DNA from 3 places in the Klebsiella sp. SYXHC3 genome. Region 1 is predicted to be linked to each of the others. Evidence: predicted binding sites of a transcription regulator. Region 1 holds the regulator's gene; each other region holds the start of a gene.
The links. The regulator Fur, encoded in region 1, represses iron uptake genes when iron is present. The targets are predictions, from matches to a motif close to ATAATAATGAGAACNACTATCAA.

Region 1 (3,261 bases):
CGCGTTGAGTTGAAGCTCAACGCCGATGCGGTCGACGCGCTTAATGAGCTGGCGGAAGCCCGCAACATGAGCCGCAGCGATCTTATCGAAGAGATGCTGATGCACCAACTGGCCTGCCTGCGTAACCAGGGCGAAGTCTGAAAAACGCAAAAAAATCGCTTTCATGTAGCAGAGTGTGCACCAGGACGTTATTGCTGTTTCCGCGCCCTTCCCTGTTCTGCTATGATTGCCGTTAACTGTAGGCATAATGCCACTACCACATCATTAAGTTTCAAGAGGTTATTTTACTCATGGCAATCATCGGCATCTTTTTTGGCAGCGACACCGGCAACACCGAAAATATTGCAAAAATGATCCAAAAGCAGCTCGGTAAAGACGTTGCTGAAGTTCACGACATTGCCAAGAGCAGCAAAGAAGATCTGGAAAGCCACGATATTCTGCTGCTCGGCATCCCAACCTGGTACTACGGCGAAGCGCAGTGCGACTGGGACGACTTCTTCCCGACGCTGGAAGAGATCGACTTCAACGGTAAGCTGGTAGCCGTCTTTGGCTGCGGCGACCAGGAAGATTACGCAGAATACTTCTGCGATGCGCTGGGCACCATTCGTGACATCATTGAACCGCGCGGCGCAACCATCGTTGGCCACTGGCCGACCGCGGGCTACCACTTCGAAGCGTCTAAAGGCCTGGCGGACGACGATCACTTCGTCGGTCTGGCGATTGATGAAGACCGTCAGCCGGAACTGACCAACGAGCGCGTTGAGAAGTGGGTGAAGCAGATTTCCGAAGAGCTGCATCTGGAAGAAATCAAAAACGCCTAAGAATCAAACAGCGCAGCTATTAAGCTGCGCTGAATTAATAGATAAAAGCAATCAAACTAATAGCTACAAGTTTTTAACTTTTCATCACATATCTGTACAATGTCCTCTGATTCCACGAGGTCACGTGACACAGTTTGTAGCTGGTAATTCGTTTTTGACAGCTTACAAGGCGCGATGGTTGCAGTTTTCATTTCAGAGTAGCAGCTCTATAATGAGACGCATTACATCGGGTGATTCTCTGTATTGCTTCCCTTTAAAGGAAGCCGATCTTTAGCAACAGGACAGATTCCGCATGACTGACAACAATATCGCATTAAAGAAGGCTGGCCTGAAAGTCACACTTCCCCGACTGAAAATTCTGGAAGTGTTGCAGGAACCGGATAACCATCACGTCAGTGCGGAAGATTTATACAAACGCCTGATCGATATGGGTGAAGAGATTGGTCTGGCTACCGTTTACCGCGTGCTGAACCAGTTCGACGATGCAGGCATCGTGACTCGCCACAACTTCGAAGGCGGTAAATCCGTATTCGAGCTGACTCAGCAACACCACCACGATCACCTGATTTGCCTCGATTGCGGCAAAGTGATCGAGTTCAGCGATGATTCTATCGAATCCCGCCAACGTGAAATTGCTGCGCAACACGGCATCCGCTTAACCAACCACAGCCTGTACCTCTACGGCCACTGTGCGGAAGGCGACTGCCGCGAAGATGAACATGCCCACGATGCGGTGAATAAATAATTTCCCGTCTCGTATGTAATGAAAAGCCAACCTGAAGGTTGGCTTTTTTTATGGGCGAAATCCGCCTGAATGCGTATTCTGTCAGAGCCTAACGCCTTGTACGGAGAGTCACTATGGAGCTGCGCCAGCTACGCTATTTTGTCCGCATCGTGGAAACAGGCAGTATGGGCCGCGCCGCGCTCGATCTGAATATTGGCGTTTCTGCGCTCAGCCAGCAAATGGCGCGTCTGGAAAATGAACTCGCTATCCGCCTGCTGCAACGGACTTCGCGCGGCGTAATGCCCACCAGCGCCGGCCTCGCCTTTTACTCGCAGGCGCAACTGGCGCTGCGCCATGCTGACGATGCCATTCTCGCCGCGCGTGAAGCACGCCTTTCCGGTCACGTCAGCGTCGGTATGGCGCCGAGCACCGCTTCTGTGCTGGGCGTACCTTTTATCAACGCCATGCGCGAAAGCTACGCCGACGTCCGCCTGCACCTGGTGGAAAGCCTCTCCGGCAATCTGGAACGGATGATCAACACCCGCCAGCTCGATTTAGCCATCGTTTTCCAGAAAGAGAAGATCCTGCGCTGGAGCGCCCGACCCATTCTTGAGGAACGTCTGTTCCTGATTGGCGCCCATGACGTGCTGGCGCCGCTGCCCGGCGATAGCATCTCTCCGGACCAGCTTGCCGCCATCCCGCTGATTATGCCAAGCCAGGGACATGGCCTGCGCGGCAGGCTGGACGCTATTTGCCAGGAGCACGCCATCAACGTTGACGTGGTGGCTGAAATCGATGGCCTGGCCCTGCTGATGCGCGCCGTCCGTGACGGGCTCGGCGCCACGCTGCAGCCGGGCGCGGCGATTTCTCATCTCGACAGCGAGGCGCTAAGAGTGATCGGCGTCGATAATCCGGTACTAAGCCGACCTAATTTTCTGGTCAGTCTCTCAGATGACGAACTCACCCCGGCAGGCCTTGCCGCGCGCGTGATACTGACCAAAGTCATGCGTCAGCTTGTAGAAACTGGCTGCTGGCCGGGCGCCAGCCTTTACACTTCCTAAACCCCTCTTTAGCTTTACGCCATAGCGCCTGTCGCTCCTGCGCCTTACATTTCCATTACAAATTTAACAATTAGTCAAAGCGTAATGGAGCCGATAATGGTGGATGTACTGGTGATTGGCGGCGGCAACGCCGCGTTATGCGCCGCCTTAACCGCCCGGGAAGCAGGCGCATCCGTACTGCTGCTGGAAGCCGCGCCGCGGGAATGGCGGGGCGGTAACTCTCAGCACACGCGTAACCTGCGTTGTATGCACGATGCGCCGCAGGATGTCTTAGTAGACAGCTACCCGGAAGAAGAATACTGGCAGGATCTGCTGCGCGTCACCGGGGGCAACACCAACGAAGCGCTGGCTCGCCTGGTGATCCGCACTTCGTCGCAATGTCGGGACTGGATGCGCCGTCATGGCGTTAACTTTCAACCGCCCTTATCCGGCGCCCTGCATGTCGCCCGCACCAACGCCTTTTTTATGGGCGGCGGTAAAGCCCTGGTCAATGCCTATTACCGCAGCGCCGAGCAGATGGGCGTGCAGATCCGCTATAACACGCCGGTGCAGGCGCTTGAATTACGTGATGGCGAATTCGTCGCCGCGCTGGCAGGCGCCGAGCGGATCGCCGCGAAAACCTGCGTGCTCGCCGCCGGCGGTTTTGAATCTAACC
Region 2 (3,261 bases), on a different contig from region 1:
GTCTGAATCGCCCCTTTAATCTGGATAGCTTCTGTCTGCGTGAAGGCTGCAGCGAACGTGCGTTACGCCAGCAGTTTCGCCAGCAAACGGGAATGACGATAACTCACTATTTGCGCCAGCTGCGGATCTGCCATGCGCAGTATTTACTGCAGCATACCGAGCGGCTAATCGGCGAGATCGCCATGCAGTGCGGGTTTGAGGACAGTAACTATTTTTCGGTGGTGTTTAATCGGGAAATTGGCATGACGCCGGGACAGTGGCGGCAGCGCAGTCGCGCCGCCGCGTAAGGGGAAATCAGTTAGCCATTCCCAGGCCGACGATATTCGCGGCGATGATAATCACCACGCAGCCGAGGCTGAGCACGCTGACCGGGCGGCGTCCGGCGTTGTTCCACTCTTTCAGCACCAGCCCAACCAGCCCGCCACACAGTACGTAGAAGCTCATATGCAGCATCCAGCTCATGTAGTCATACTGCGCCGGGATACTGGCGTGGCCCCAGGCATAGAAGAAGAACTGCAGATACCACATTAGCCCGCCCAATGCGGAAAGCAGAATGTTGCTGATGATAAGCGGTTTTGCCAGTGAGAAGTCGGCTTTTAGCGACAAATCCTTCACTTTGGCGAGGCGAATAAAACAGAAGCCGAGGTTAACCAGTGCGCCGCCGCCCATGATCACCACGTAGCTTGGCAGCGCGGTATACAGCGGATCGACGCCCAGCGCCGCGGCGGCTTCATGCATTGGTTTAGCGGCGTTCATCGCAAATGACATGCCGGCGGAGAAAATACCGCACATTACCGCCAGCATCAGCCCTTTTTTCAGGTTGAACTCTTCCGCTTTGATGCCCATTTTGCGCTCTTTAAGCTGGCCGGCGCGGGTGACGATACCCACGCCAATCACCGCCACCAGCACGCCGAGCAGGGTCATTTGTCCGCCTTTGGTGTGAATCAACACATCAAAGTGGCCGTTGAGGATCGGCGTCATTAAGGTGCCGACGATAAGCGTAATGCCGATAGCGATACCGATACCCATCGACATCCCCAGATAGCGCATGGTCAGGCCATAGTTGATGTTACCGATGCCCCACATCGCGCCGAACAAAAACACCGGCAGCAGCGTGGAAGCGCTAAATGAGCGATAGTAGGCCCAGAAATCGGGCAGCAGCATGGCGCTTATCGCCCACGGCAGAATTAGCCAGGAAACAATCCCGCCGATCGACCACATGGTTTCCCACGACCAGTGTTTCACCTTCTTGAAAGGGGCATAAAAACAGGCGGCACTGGCGGCGCCGATTAAATGCCAAAAAATTCCCATCGTAATCGCATGATTCATTGCCTTTACCCTCATCTGTGTTGGGTTGGATAGACTCTCTCCGATGCGATGAGTGTAAAAATTGCGCAGTTTTTACGCCTTTGAGCTGTTGCCACCTCAGACGAAACTCTGGCAATCAGGGGCTTAATGGGTTGTTTTGGCTCACAAACCGGTGTGTATCTATTTTGGGTATAACCTTAGTAAAACTACGGCATTGATAATCATTTTCAATATCATTTAATTAACTATAATGAACCGACTGCTTACGCGGCGTTAACACCCTCTGCCGCCCGATAATAATGGAGATGATTATGAGTTATACACTGCCATCCCTGCCGTACGCTTACGATGCTCTGGAACCGCATTTCGACAAGCAGACGATGGAGATCCATCATACTAAGCATCACCAGACCTACGTTAACAACGCTAACGCAGCGCTGGAAAGCCTGCCGGAATTCGCTAACCTGTCCGCGGAAGAGCTGATCACTAAGCTTGATCAACTGCCGGCTGACAAAAAAACCGTACTGCGTAACAACGCGGGCGGCCACGCTAACCACAGCCTGTTCTGGAAAGGCCTGAAAACCGGCACCACCCTGCAGGGCGACCTGAAAGCCGCTATCGAGCGTGATTTCGGTTCTGTGGACAACTTCAAAGCTGAATTCGAAAAAGCGGCAGCTACCCGCTTTGGTTCCGGCTGGGCGTGGCTGGTGCTGAAAGGCGACAAACTGGCCGTCGTTTCTACCGCTAACCAGGACTCCCCGCTGATGGGCGAAGCCATTTCCGGCGCTTCAGGCTTCCCGATTATCGGCCTGGATGTGTGGGAACACGCTTACTACCTGAAATTCCAGAACCGCCGTCCGGACTACATCAAAGCCTTCTGGGACGTGGTGAACTGGGACGAAGCAGCAGCGCGTTTTGCCGCCAAAAAATAAGGTTGCATTGTGCTAAGAGAGAAGCGAGTCTGATGACTCGCTTTTTTTATATCCGTAGCAAGGAGAGCAGCAATGCATTATCCGGTGAATGTCTTTGTCGGCAAAATCAGGGACTACGACGGTAGCCGCCCCAGCGCAATTGGCAAAATCCAGGTCGATGGCGAATTACAGCTCGGCGATCTCGGGCTGGAAGGGGACGAGCAGGCGGAAAAGAAAATTCACGGCGGGCCGGATCGCGCGCTGTGCCACTATCCCCGCGAGCATTACCTCGACTGGATCCGCGAATTCCCGCAGCAGGCCGATCTGTTCTGCGCCCCCGCATTCGGCGAAAACCTTTCTACCGAAGGGCTAACGGAAAAAAACGTCTATATCGGCGATATCTTTCGTTGGGGCGAGGCGCTAATTCAGGTCACTCAACCGCGCTCTCCCTGCTTCAAACTGAATTACCATTTCGGTATTAGCGATATGGCGCAACTGATGCAAAACAGCGGCAAGGTTGGCTGGCTCTACCGCATTATCGCCGGCGGCCGGGTTTCCAGCGATGCGCCGCTGGAGCTGGTATCGCGTCTGAGCGACGTGAGCGTGCATGAGGCTGGTGCGATTGCCTGGCATATGCCGTTTGACGACGACCAGTATCACCGTCTGCTATCGGCGGCGGGACTGTCGGTGAGCTGGAGCAGAACCATGCAGAAACGGCGTTTAAGCGGGCAGATCGAGGATAATTCGCGCAGATTATGGGGGAAATAATTCCCCCATATTGAACGTTGCAACCAGTAGCCCGGCTCAGCGTAGCGCAAGCCGGGACAGGGTTAAGTACGCTTATACAGCGGCAGCCAGATTGTTAAACGCAGCCCACCCAGCGGGCTATCGTCGGCTTTAACCCAGCCGCGATGTTGCTGAATCGCCGTTTCGACAATCGCCAGCCCCAGACCGGTGCCGCCGGACTCGCGATCGCGAGCCTCGTCGGTACGATAGAACGGACGGAAAATCTGTTCGCGATCCTCCGGGCTGACGCCCGGGC
Region 3 (3,261 bases), on a different contig from region 1:
TTCGCCCACCAGACCAATTTTCAGGTAACCGGCCTGATGCAGCGTATCCATCACTTTCATCATCGTCTCGTAGTCGACGGTTTTGTCGGCGCGGAAGAAGACGGTGGTGTCTTTCTTGCCCTGAGTCAGCGCATCCAGCGAGGCAATCACGCTCTCTTCAGTCACCGGATCGTTGCCGAGGAACATCGATTTGTCGGCTTTCACCGACAGATAAATCGGTTTTTCCGGACGCGGCTGCGGCTGGCTGGATGAAGCAGGCAGATTGACTTTGACGTCCACGGTAGCCAGCGGCGCCGCCACCATGAAGATAATCAACAGCACCAACATGACGTCGATAAATGGCGTCACGTTAATGTCGTGCATTTCGCCGTTATCATCGAGGTTTTCGTTAAAATGCATCGCCATAGCGGATCAACCTACCCGTAATTTCTGCGCCGGACGCAGCGGCTGAGAACCACTGGCGTTCAGGTCGAGATCGCGGCTTTGCAGCAGCATAATCTGCGCGGCCACGTCGCCAAGAGACGCTTTGTAACTGGCAATCATGCGGGCGAAGACGTTATAGATAACCACCGCCGGAATCGCGGCAAACAGGCCAATCGCCGTTGCCAGCAGCGCTTCCGCGATACCCGGCGCGACAACCGCGAGGTTAGTCGTCTGCGTTTGCGCGATACCGATAAAGCTGTTCATGATGCCCCAGACGGTACCGAACAGGCCGACGAACGGGGAAATAGCGCCGATAGTCGCCAGATAACCGTTACCGCGGCCCATATAGCGGCCAACCTGCGCCACACGACGCTCAAGGCGGAAACCGGTACGTTCTTTAATACCTTCGTTATCATCCACGCCTGCCGACAGTTCCAGCTCATTATTGGCTTCGTTAATCAGCTGAGTGGTCAGGCTTTTAGCATGGAATCCATTCGCGATAGTGTTAGCCTGATCGAGAGAACGCGCTTCGCTGAGCTGCTGCTGCTCACGCTTGAGGCGACGCTTGCTGGACAACATTTCGGCGCCCTTGCCGAAGAAGATAGCCCAGGTGACTACCGAAGCCAGAATCAAGCCAATCATCACAACCTTAACGACAATATCGGCGTGATGATACATACCCCAAACGGAGAGATCCGCCTGCATCAAATTATTACCCACACTGTTTCTCCAGGACATCAATCACAAAAACTGAGCATAATAATATCAAAACGGCATCGAATTGATAGTGGTTCTCATTAGTATTTACACTGTGCAGCAAATCACGTTTATTTTCTTTGCGCTTACGCAGTAAAAAAGCGGCTGACGCCGGTTTCGGGAAAATTTTTGCCTGTATCGTTTACGACCCGGTACACAAACCGGGATTCATGGTAGTTTAGACGTCCAGACGTATAAAAACAGGTTTGCAGAACATGGCTGATAAACATCTTGATACCGCGCTGGTCAACGCCGGGCGCCGCAAAAAATATACTCAGGGTTCGGTGAATAGCGTCATCCAGCGCGCCTCATCGCTGGTGTTCGATACCGTCGAGGCTAAAAAACACGCCACCCGTAACCGCGCCAAAGGCGAGCTGTTTTATGGCCGCCGCGGCACGCTGACCCACTTTTCGCTGCAGGAAGCCATGTGCGAACTGGAAAGCGGCGCCGGCTGCGCCCTCTTCCCCTGCGGCGCGGCCGCGGTCGCCAACACGATTCTGGCCTTCGTCGAACAGGGCAACCACGTGTTAATGACCAACACCGCCTATGAACCCAGCCAGGACTTCTGCACTAAGATCCTTGCGAAGCTCGGGGTGACGACCGGCTGGTTCGATCCGCTCATCGGCGCGGATATCGCCAACCTGATTCAACCCAATACCAAAGTGGTGTTCCTCGAATCCCCCGGCTCGATCACCATGGAAGTGCATGATGTGCCGGCCATCGTCGCCGCCGTGCGTCGCGTCGCGCCGGAAGCTATTATCATGATCGATAACACCTGGGCGGCAGGGGTGCTGTTTAAAGCGCTCGATTTTGGTATCGATATTTCTATCCAGGCGGCAACGAAATATTTAATTGGCCACTCCGACGGAATGATCGGCACTGCGGTGGCCAACGCCCGCTGTTGGGAGCAACTGTGTGAAAACGCCTATCTAATGGGCCAGATGGTCGATGCCGACACCGCCTATATGACCAGCCGCGGTTTACGCACGCTTGGCGTCCGCCTGCGCCAACATCACGAAAGCAGTCTGCGCGTCGCCGAATGGCTGGCGCAGCACCCGCAGGTGGCGCGAGTCAATCATCCGGCGCTGCCGGGCAGCAAGGGCCATGAATTCTGGAAGCGCGACTTCAGCGGCAGCAGCGGACTGTTCTCTTTTGTTCTCAATAAGCGCCTCACCGACGCCGAGCTGGCAGCCTATCTGGACAACTTCAGTCTGTTCAGCATGGCCTACTCTTGGGGCGGGTTCGAATCGCTGATCCTCGCCAACCAGCCGGAACATATCGCGGCCATCCGCCCCGAGGCGGAAGTGGATTTCAGCGGTACCCTTATTCGACTGCACATAGGTTTAGAAAATGTTGACGATCTGCTGGCGGATTTAGCGGCAGGCTTCGCGCGTATCGTGTAAAGTGACAGGAAGTGGCAACAAAAGCGGACGCTTTCAGAAAAGCGGCCGCTTTTGTTGCGCCCGAGATCAAGGTGCTCGGGCCGCTTCAGGAGTACACTAGTCGAAAAACGGTACCACTTAGGAAAGTCCATGGTTGTCATTCAAGAGATTGTCGCCGCGCTGTGGCAACATGATTTTGCCGCATTGGCAAACCCTCACGTTGTGGGTTTTGTATATCTGGTCATGTTCGCGACCCTGTTTCTGGAAAACGGGCTGCTGCCGGCTTCGTTTTTACCGGGCGATAGCCTGTTGCTGCTCGCTGGCGCGCTAATCGCTAAAGGCGTCATGGATTTTGTCCCCACTCTCGCCATCCTAACCGCTGCCGCCAGCCTCGGCTGCTGGCTGAGCTATTTACAGGGGCGCTGGCTGGGTAATACCAATATGGTGAAAGGCTGGCTGTCGCATCTGCCGCACAAATATCACCAGCGCGCCACCAACATGTTTGATAAACACGGCCTGCTGGCGCTGCTGGCCGGGCGCTTTTTGGCGTTTGTCCGCACTTTGCTGCCAACCATGGCGGGCATTTCCGGCCTGCCGAATCGTCGTTTCCAGTTCTTTAACTGGCTAAGCGGCCTGCTGTGGGTTGGCGTCGTCACCGGTCTTGGCTATGCGCTGAGCATGATCCCGTTCGTGAAAAACC

Region 2: sodA (superoxide dismutase [Mn]) is a predicted target of Fur. The motif match lies at 1,523-1,545, and genes of this name have one in related genera.
Region 3: exbB (tol-pal system-associated acyl-CoA thioesterase) is a predicted target of Fur. The motif match lies at 1,205-1,227, and genes of this name have one in related genera.

The regions. Positions count from the first base shown of each region.
Region 1 is NZ_JBXUNG010000003.1:458,490-461,750, reverse strand. Features, by position in the region: gene ybfE (LexA regulated protein) at 1-141, shown strand, start outside; gene fldA (flavodoxin FldA) at 291-821, shown strand; gene fur (ferric iron uptake transcriptional regulator) at 1,114-1,566, shown strand; gene tcuR (tricarballylate utilization LysR family transcriptional regulator TcuR) at 1,680-2,606, shown strand; gene tcuA (FAD-dependent tricarballylate dehydrogenase TcuA) at 2,703-3,261, shown strand, end outside.
Region 2 is NZ_JBXUNG010000015.1:41,097-44,357, forward strand. Features, by position in the region: gene rhaR (HTH-type transcriptional activator RhaR) at 1-287, shown strand, start outside; gene rhaT (L-rhamnose/proton symporter RhaT) at 295-1,329, opposite strand; gene sodA (superoxide dismutase [Mn]) at 1,620-2,240, shown strand; gene yiiM (6-hydroxyaminopurine reductase) at 2,313-2,987, shown strand; gene cpxA (envelope stress sensor histidine kinase CpxA) at 3,050-3,261, opposite strand, start outside.
Region 3 is NZ_JBXUNG010000004.1:259,858-263,118, forward strand. Features, by position in the region: gene exbD (TonB system transport protein ExbD) at 1-405, opposite strand, end outside; gene exbB (tol-pal system-associated acyl-CoA thioesterase) at 412-1,143, opposite strand; gene metC (cystathionine beta-lyase) at 1,395-2,582, shown strand; gene yghB (DedA family general envelope maintenance protein YghB) at 2,712-3,261, shown strand, end outside.